DNA from 4 places in the Paenibacillus sp. FSL H7-0940 genome. Region 4 is predicted to be linked to each of the others. Evidence: riboswitches for the same ligand, from Rfam matches in the RefSeq annotation. Region 4 holds a riboswitch; each other region holds the start of a gene.
The links. Region 4 has a riboswitch for cyclic di-AMP ahead of MHB71_RS24650 (C40 family peptidase). Riboswitches for the same ligand answer to the same signal wherever they lie in the genome.
Positions count from the first base shown of each region.

Region 1 (2,203 bases), 3.2 Mb from region 4:
ATCTTAACGGCACAATTGAGGCTTTGCCTGAAATCATTGAGGAACTACGTAATCGGGGATATGAACTGGTCACCTTGGACGAAATGCTGGGATTGCCAAAGGCCAAAGATTAAGATGACCGTGATAGAAATAAATGAGAATATTAAAAGGGTGCTGTTCAATCGCGAATTAGCGACTGGCAGACACCCTATTTGAATTCATTTTAAATGTTATTTTCTCTCTACTTCAGAATGTACAGCTCGATATCCTGAAAACCAAATGAGCTTACAGACTGTTTGCTACCCGGGATAAAGATATCAATCCGGTGACCTTTGATTGCACCGCCCACATCACGTGCTGTGGCTACAAAAGCTTGTTTTGGCAATCCTGGATGGCTGTGACCAGTTACCAGTACTTTAGTTCCAAGTGGAATCACACTTGGATCAACTGCAATCGTACCCAGTTCAAGGTCATTCCCGAAATAATCGACTGCACCCCAGCCTCCATTTTCAGACGGATCTGCAGAGTATGCCGTTGCTTTTACGTTCACAGCTTTGCTGTAATCGAATGTCTTACCCCAGGCTTGAACCACTTTGTTATCTGCGTTAACGTCCAAACTTGCTGTGGTAACCGTTTTGGCTGGGGTCTTGCTCTCCGTTGCCGCAGCGGCTGCAACATTGTTTGCCTTACCGGGAATCGTAATTTTCAAACCACCATAAATGTTGTAAGCCGAAATGTCGTTGTTTGCTTTAACCAACGTGTTGAGTGCTACTCCATATTGTTTTGATAAGGTGTAGAAGGTATCCCCTTCTTTGGCCACATGAACTGAATCGGCGTGAGCCGGAACGGCTTGAATGAGCATTGCTGTTGTCATTAATGCTACTGCTGTTTTGGCTATACGTTTCTTGTTAATCATGGTCTTCCTCCCTCATTATGCCTGCGAAGTTAGTTGTCGGATTCGGATGAGGAGCCACCCTATAGGTTCTTCGTTACATTTGAAACGTTATGTACCCCTAATTCACCCCAAGCAGTGTGCTGTAGATCTTCCCCCTGCACAATCTGCATCGTTACATCCCCCGCACTCCCTGTCCGGAAGTTTCGGCAGAGTTCAATATATCACAATTTTGTAACCTGAACTTGTAGTAATTCTTACCAAATGGTTTTTAGCATGTAAGCATTTGTAAGAATACTGGTTAATTCAGAAAATTTGGTTGACCCGATTCCTTTATATTTGGTAACAGAATAGTTACTTTTCCGAATGCTTACGCGATTATTATCCATAAAAAATAGCGTTACCGACTCGAAGTCAGTAACGCTATTTAATCACATCGTTTAGAGTACTTTGGCAAGAAAATCACGTGTACGTGAATTTTTTGGAGCTCCAAACACCTCATCAGGTGTTCCCTCTTCCACAATAACCCCGCCATCCATGAACAGGATTCGGTCTCCCACTTCACGTGCAAAACCCATCTCATGGGTTACGATGACCATTGTCATCCCGCCTTCTGCAAGACGTTTCATGACATCCAACACTTCACCGACCATTTCGGGGTCCAGTGCCGACGTAGGCTCGTCAAACAGCATCACATGCGGCTGCATGGCCAATGCTCTAGCAATGGCGATCCGCTGCTTCTGTCCACCAGACAGCTGATTCGGGAATGTATCTTTTTTATCGTACAAGCCCACGGTGTTAAGCAGATCAGCGGCGATTTTCTCCGCTTCCTGAGTGGATTGTTTCTTCACTTTAATTGGAGCAATCGTAATGTTTTGCTCTACCGTTTTGTGTGGGAACAGGTTGAAGTGCTGGAACACCATGCCCATTTTCTCACGAGTTGCGTTAATGTTATGCTTGGGGTCCGTGATTGACACGCCTTCAAAATCAATCTCTCCTGAGGTAGGCTGTTCCAGCAGATTCAGACAACGCAAGAAAGTACTTTTACCTGAACCGGAAGGACCGATGACCACGACAACCTCACCTTTGCCAATCGTCACGTTAATGCCCTTAAGCACATCGTTATTTCCATAAGATTTGTGTAATTGTCTAACGTCTATCACTTGCACTCAACTTCCTTTCCAGTCGTCCCAGCAGCTTGGACAAAATGAACGTCATTACAAAGTAGATGGCTGCTGCAATCAAAAATGGACTCAAGCCTTGGTACGTAATGTTCTTGACTACACTTGCCTGATACATAATATCCACCATACCGATAACTGAGATAATGGA
Region 1 covers NZ_CP150280.1:1,675,098-1,677,300, reverse strand. Annotated here, with positions in the region: gene MHB71_RS07455 (polysaccharide deacetylase family protein) at 1-113, shown strand, start outside; gene MHB71_RS07450 (3D domain-containing protein) at 221-895, opposite strand; cyclic di-AMP (ydaO/yuaA leader) riboswitch at 898-1,093, opposite strand; gene MHB71_RS07445 (amino acid ABC transporter ATP-binding protein) at 1,312-2,034, opposite strand; gene MHB71_RS07440 (ABC transporter substrate-binding protein/permease) at 2,021-2,203, opposite strand, start outside.
Region 1: linked by a shared signal. The riboswitch ahead of MHB71_RS07450 (3D domain-containing protein) and the one ahead of MHB71_RS24650 (C40 family peptidase) in region 4 are both predicted to bind cyclic di-AMP.

Region 2 (2,203 bases), 1.5 Mb from region 4:
CAGCTTCCGAGCAGGTATAATGTCGTTATCGATCCGATCGCCGATCATGACGGCTTCCTCCGGTTCACAACCGGCCTGCTTCAAGGCCACAGCGTATAACTCAGGGTCTGGCTTGGACACTCCTTCTTCAGCCGAACATGCCAGAACATCAACATACTTCCGCAAGCCATAGCTTTCCAGTCTCTCTTCCGTTCCAGGACTCTGATTGGCAATAATGCCAATGCGATAATGCCGTGACAACTGCTGAAGAACGGAATCCGCTGAAGGAAAAGGACGTTCAAGATCTTTTTGAAACTTCAGCTTGTCCTGAATCTGTTTCTGATGCCCCTCGTCTTCAACGAATGTGCGAATCGCCACTCTCATAGGCCATTGCTCATATTTTCGGTAACAACTCGCGAACAGTTCGCGTACCGCCTCAATTGTCACCGGATACCCCAAAGCACAAGCTTCACGGACAAACTGTCCGATAATATCATCAACCGGCTCCCATTCATCCACCAGCGTATCTCCAACATCAAAAAACAACCATTTCAATCCACCTACATCCGGCACGCCAATTCCTCCTTGTAAGCATAAAAAAGAAGACTCACCATCCTGCATGAGTCTCCTCAAACTTCCGTTTATCGATACATTCAATTATAACAGGCACCTTACACCTGAGCAATCACAAGCTATGGCATTAACCATTGAGGAGAAAGCCAACTTCCCCATTGAGCGAATATACAATCCGGTCTGCGCCCATGCCCCGATAGATGCCCTTAGGATGACTCTGCTCCGTAATGACGCACAGGGATTTCGATGTCCATGAACGGCAGATCTGTAAATAACGACAGGTCAGATTCAGGCTGTTCTCGAAAATAAACACGTTGCCTACGCTGCCCTGCGGCAAAAACCATTTTTGAGCTGCAGCCGTATTCATGCGAATGACATGTTCTACTCCGATTCTACGGAGTCTTCGCTCTTCCCCTGCACTGTTGGTTAGAACGGCAAACGGCATTTTTTTGTACATCAGCAATTTGATAAATTTACGTCCTGCTTCATTTGGAGCAGTCACTAAGATCATCTCAGTATCCATCATTCGTTCCTCCCTTGGCGTGAAAAGACAACAAAAAAGAAGCGTGGGGGACCAAGGCCTCCCGAACGCTTCTTAAATAACCCATGGCGAAAACACCATGAACCAGCGTACGGCTTGTTGCCTCTCCCTTTAACGCTTACGAGGTTAGCTGACGGATTCGGGCGCGAGAGTCGCCCTATTTCCGGCTGTCACCGGAAAATTCACCCCATGAATGCCCACTGTCCTGGACAGCGCATTCCGTTGGTTCCCCCGTTTCCCATTCATTAATGAATGGAAACTCAGCGATTAAAACATCGTTCGTATATCTTAAGGTAAGATCGAGCGATATTATCGTTTGTTTCGTTTTTCAAGTACAATTTAGTTTAAATTGAAATTACGTTATGAATCATACACCCGTGCCATGTCGGTGTAAAGTCCGCCCAGATCACCAAATCGGCAGATTTTTGCCAATTCCTATCCATAATAACGCTTACAACAAAGTTATACTCTATCTATCTCTTCAAGGCTATCTAATTCTCACTCTGGCGTAAATCACTTCGCAATTCATTCACGTATTCTGCACAACTTGCCTGTTTTGATTCTTTTAACACCATATTAGTTTTGCAATATTTAATTGCAACCAATATAATAGAAGATATAAGAGTAAATAAATGGAGGCGATTTAGATGACAGTCTACGATTACAAAGTGAATACCCTTCGCGGTCAAGAAGTTGAAATGTCCGACTACCGTGACAAAGTGCTCCTGATTGTGAATACGGCAAGCTCATGCGGCCTTACCCCTCAATTCAAAGGTCTGCAAGAATTGCAAGACAAGTTTCAAGATGCTCCATTTGAAGTGCTTGGTTTCCCAAGCAACCAGTTTGCACAGGAAAAAGGATCTTCCGACGATATTGCCGAGTTCTGTCAGATGAATTATGGCGTGAGCTTCCCCATGTTTGAGAAAATTGATGTGAACGGTTCAAGCGCTCACCCTCTTTTCCAACACCTTAGCACAGAAGCTCCTGGCCTGCTCGGCTCCAAAGCAATCAAATGGAATTTCACCAAATTCCTCGTGGATCAGAACGGACAGGTCATTAAACGTTATGCTCCCAAAACAACACCGGACAAGATTGAAGAAGATATCAAGA
Region 2 covers NZ_CP150280.1:4,067,003-4,069,205, forward strand. Annotated here, with positions in the region: gene MHB71_RS18100 (HAD family hydrolase) at 1-552, opposite strand, end outside; gene MHB71_RS18105 (hypothetical protein) at 680-1,078, opposite strand; cyclic di-AMP (ydaO/yuaA leader) riboswitch at 1,194-1,369, opposite strand; gene MHB71_RS18110 (glutathione peroxidase) at 1,741-2,203, shown strand, end outside.
Region 2: linked by a shared signal. The riboswitch ahead of MHB71_RS18105 (hypothetical protein) and the one ahead of MHB71_RS24650 (C40 family peptidase) in region 4 are both predicted to bind cyclic di-AMP.

Region 3 (2,203 bases), 2.2 Mb from region 4:
GGTGTGCTACAAGCCATGACATTGATGAATGATAAAGTTCATGCCTACAAGGATCAGATTGGAGCATTAAGCGATGTGCTGCCAGGTGTGGTGAAGTCGTATCATGAGTTTACCGGAGAATGTTTCCAACCTGGTGTGATTGATGCGAAGACAAAACAGCTAATTGCGCTTGGCATTGGATTATTCGCCAACAATGAGGTATGTACCTTCTACCATGTAGAAGAAGCCCGTGCTAAGGGCGCAACAGATCAGGAGATTATGGAGACCGTAGCCGTGGCTGGAGCTGTTGGTGGAGGACATGCCCTGTCTCAGGGTGCGATGCGAGTGCAGAAGGCGCTGCATTAGTAAGCAATGCAACATACATTTTTAAGTGCAAAAAAGGCATCCGGTTAATAACCGATGCCTTTTTGTATGTGAATCACATTTTACCTAACATTTTATCATACATAAACTGTCCAGTTACCCGACGTGCTGTTACATAACGATCATTGAAGTATGGATTCGATAACTTCGTGATGCTTACACCTTTACTGCTGGAGGCATGAGCGAATTGTCCGCCGCCGATATATACACCTGTATGTGAAATGCCTTTGCCTGTTGTATTAAAGAACACCAGATCACCTGTCCGAACATTGCTCTTGGATACGGGAGTACCTGCTTTGGCTTGCTGCTGCGAAGTACGTGGTAATTCAATGCTGTATTTGTTGAAAAGATATCTCATAAAACCAGAACAGTCGAAGCCGGCTACAGTTGTGCCACCCCATTTGTAAGGAATACCTGTCATGTTGTTCACTACGGAGTTGATACTGCTTGCCTCTGTGCTTGTTGCCCCGGATGTAAATAATACAGCTGCTCCAAAAATGGAGATAATCAGTTTTTTCAAAATCAATGTTCTCCCTTCGATGCCTACGGAGTTAGCTAAGGGTTCGGTAGAAGGTTCCCTATATTTCCTATGTATAAGAATAATTCACCCAAATTGGTTCCCCCGTTTTCAAACATGAAACTCGGCAATGAATAATTAAGTTTTTGTAACTATTTGAAACTATATTGCATAAATGCGTAATTGTCAAACCCATTTAAAACCCTTCGTAATACCTCAATGTTAGCGGAATTAAGGTTTTTATATGAAAGAAGGGATCGAGTTTGGGTATCATTCATGACAAAAACGTCATTATTGATTCGTGTAAGACGAATTTGGATAAATAGATAGGTTTGTCATGAGTTAAAAGAACTATTCCGTTATGTAGAATTAGAGAGATTATATTCATTAAGTTGCATATATTGACAAAAATCGATTTTTTGCATATTATCTGATTATCCAATCCACATATTGGATGAAAATTGATTTTATTATGCAATAAATACAAATAAAGGAGGTTCGGGGCGTATATCATACGTAAAGTAGAAGTGGAAGATTTATAAAAACGAACATAGGAGAGTGTTACATTTGAAAGCGAAGAAAATAATTACTTTTGTCCTGGCATGTACGATGGTGTTCTCAGTAGTTGGAATGGCAGTTCTCCCTGTAGGGACGGTATCTGCTGCAGATGCGTCGGGTACTACAGCGAGTATTTCTGATATTTTGAAGAACCAGCTGCCGGATGGAGGTTGGAGAAAAGATTATAAACAGACAAGTGGAGAGTGGGCAAAGTCCACGATAGACAACAAGGCTACATACTCAGAAATTAGAAGATTGGCGAAGGAATTTAAAAAGACGAATGATCCGCGTTACTCCACAGCTGCAATCAAAGGAATTAACTTTTTGATCAACATGCAGTATTCAAACGGCGGGTGGCCACAAGTTTACCAAAGCTCCGGATACCACAAGCACATCACTTACAATGATGATGCCATGATTAATGTAATGATTATGCTGGATGAAGTAGCAGCACGCAAAGGTGATTTCTCATTTATCGACAGCACACTTGCTAACCGCAGTAAAAATTCAGTTGCCAAAGGTGTGGAGGCGATTCTGAATACACAGGTCGTTTCAGGTGGTAAGCTGACAGCATGGGGACAACAACATGATTCCAACTCTCTTAAACCAGCGAGCGCAAGAATCTACGAAGTGCCATCTCTGACAGCTGGAGAGAGTGTAACGATTGTTAAATTTCTAAAAACCAGACCTGCTAACGCTAAAATTACCGCATCCATTAAAGGAGCGGAGGCTTGGTTTAACAAAGTGAAAATTACGGGTTACAAG
Region 3 covers NZ_CP150280.1:3,353,982-3,356,184, reverse strand. Annotated here, with positions in the region: gene MHB71_RS14605 (carboxymuconolactone decarboxylase family protein) at 16-345, shown strand; gene MHB71_RS14600 (C40 family peptidase) at 419-883, opposite strand; cyclic di-AMP (ydaO/yuaA leader) riboswitch at 889-1,020, opposite strand; gene pelA (pectate lyase) at 1,439-2,203, shown strand, end outside.
Region 3: linked by a shared signal. The riboswitch ahead of MHB71_RS14600 (C40 family peptidase) and the one ahead of MHB71_RS24650 (C40 family peptidase) in region 4 are both predicted to bind cyclic di-AMP.

Region 4 (2,203 bases):
CTGCCAACTGCAGATAAGCTCCGCATGTTCTTCTCGCATGGGTACAACGTGAAACGTCACAGGGGTTTCCTTCATACACCTGCATGCTCCTTTCCTTGAAACAGAACTCTTTGTCCACTCTACAAAAGTGATGTTCATTTAGCAAGTCTTCCTTCCCAAGAAAAAAAATGAAACAAAAGTTCCGGTAATTTCGTTTATATTATAACGGGATGGGTAAAAACATCATAAGGGCACGGACGAACGAACGCAAAATGAACCTGTTGATGTCGCAGGATATACCCCGAGTATAACTTGCAACATGAATAAGGATTGAAGCACAAAAAAACCGCCGGATACATTCCTGCGGAGAATGTACCGGGCGGTTCTGTTATGCTTCTTGCTTCGTTCCAGTATGGTTAATGGTTACAGCATCATGTTGCTCAGCTTGTCCCTAGTCAAGGGCCAGTGATTCATATGCGTCCGTGCTCATAATCCGTTTTGCGCCAACATAACGATTGGCCCAGTAGTTTTCACTCAATGCACTGATCGTAACGCCTTTGGAAGAAGAGGAGTGTGCGAACTTTCCATCCCCTACAAAGATTCCTACATGAGATACGCCTTTACCTGTTGTATTAAAGAACACCAGATCGCCAGCTCTCATTTCCATGCGGGATACGGAATCGCCCATGTCGAATTGGGAACTGGATTGGCGTGCCAAATCAATACCCAACTTGTCGAATACATACCGGGTAAATCCGGAGCAGTCAAAGCCGTTAAGCGTTGTTCCCCCACTTTTGTATGTAGTTCCCATTGCTGAATCAATTACTGTGTCCATCTTTGAATCTGCGAATGCGCTACCTGCACCAAGCGATAAAGCGAATGTGATGCTAAGTACAGCTGCGGTTAATTTCTTCTTGAACAAGAGATATTCCCCTTCCAATGCCTGCGAGGTTAGCTTAAGGATTCGGTTGAAGGTCCCCTATGATCCCTCTGTAGCAAGATCAATTCACCCATAACTGGTTCCCCCGCTTCCCAGGTGCCAGGAATTTGGCTATGCTAGTTATGCACCTGCGAAATCAAGAAATGACGATTTAATTTTAAGTAGTTACAAATATGAATGTAAAGATTACAAAGTTGTTACTAAAAACTCACTGCGATTATTGTAACAGAGGAGTACGGCTTTGGCAACGTTTAGCAACAAAATTAGCAAAAAAAACCTCGACCTTTGACGGGGAAAGGTTGAGGTTTGCCTATTTATAAGTACATATTAGGCCATGAGTTTAACATGTGATGGTAACAATTTTTAAACTATCTGCTCTCACCTTTGGATATTTTGGACTGCCATAATCGGAAATGGCTGCATATTTTCCACAGACTCAATAGACATCTGGCAAGTGGATACGTCTGTTGTAGTATAAGTCCGGTCAGTCCCGTTAATAACCATGAGGCTGTAGTGAACGCCCCAAAGACGAGCAGGTGTACTCCGCCCAGCAGTAATGCAATGCCGATTACAGCGATGATATGACGCAGTGCAATCCAGAGTGCTTTGAGGGTACCGTGAGCCCCGCCTTCTCCTTCTGGTGCCGAAACACCGAACTGCATATAGAGTATGACATGGTGGATGATCCAACCATATACAATCCAGGCAGCAACATAAGGTATGCCAGGCAAAAGTAATTGAAGGGAATGAAATCCGTCCATGAGAATCGAGTAGAGCTTCGGTATGAGCCAGTAGGCGGGCAGAAGTATCAATAATGTACGTATGGTGTGGAGCAGCAGCATCGGTTTCCACAGATTTTTGATTCCGCGGACAAAGGGGATACGCTCTTCTGTAGAATTAAAGTGCTGAAGTGAGTAGAGCAGTCCTGCCTGAATGAGGGGGCTGATCAACATGCGAACCAGCAGCATGCCCCCGAGAATCCATAGATAACGATGAACCTCCGGATGGGTAGACAGGTTAAGTTGACTTTCCATTTTGAACAAAAGTGTACTCAGCTCACCGGCATCAGCATCTGGATAGCGAAGGAGCAGTGGGATGACGGCCGATTGTACCATTCGATAGAAGAAATATCCCCAAATGAGTTGATAGAGAAATAAGAGTGCGGCAATGAACATATGCTGACGGACGAGAAACCAGCCTTCACGTATTTTCGCTTTCACCGTTTCCACCTCACCATGACAGACCTCCGAATATGGCTTCTATTAGTTTGGTTACACTCATGCT
Region 4 covers NZ_CP150280.1:5,577,672-5,579,874, reverse strand. Annotated here, with positions in the region: gene MHB71_RS24655 (GNAT family protein) at 1-75, opposite strand, end outside; gene MHB71_RS24650 (C40 family peptidase) at 431-865, opposite strand; cyclic di-AMP (ydaO/yuaA leader) riboswitch at 905-1,042, opposite strand; gene MHB71_RS24645 (hypothetical protein) at 1,288-2,139, opposite strand; gene MHB71_RS24640 (M1 family metallopeptidase) at 2,150-2,203, opposite strand, start outside.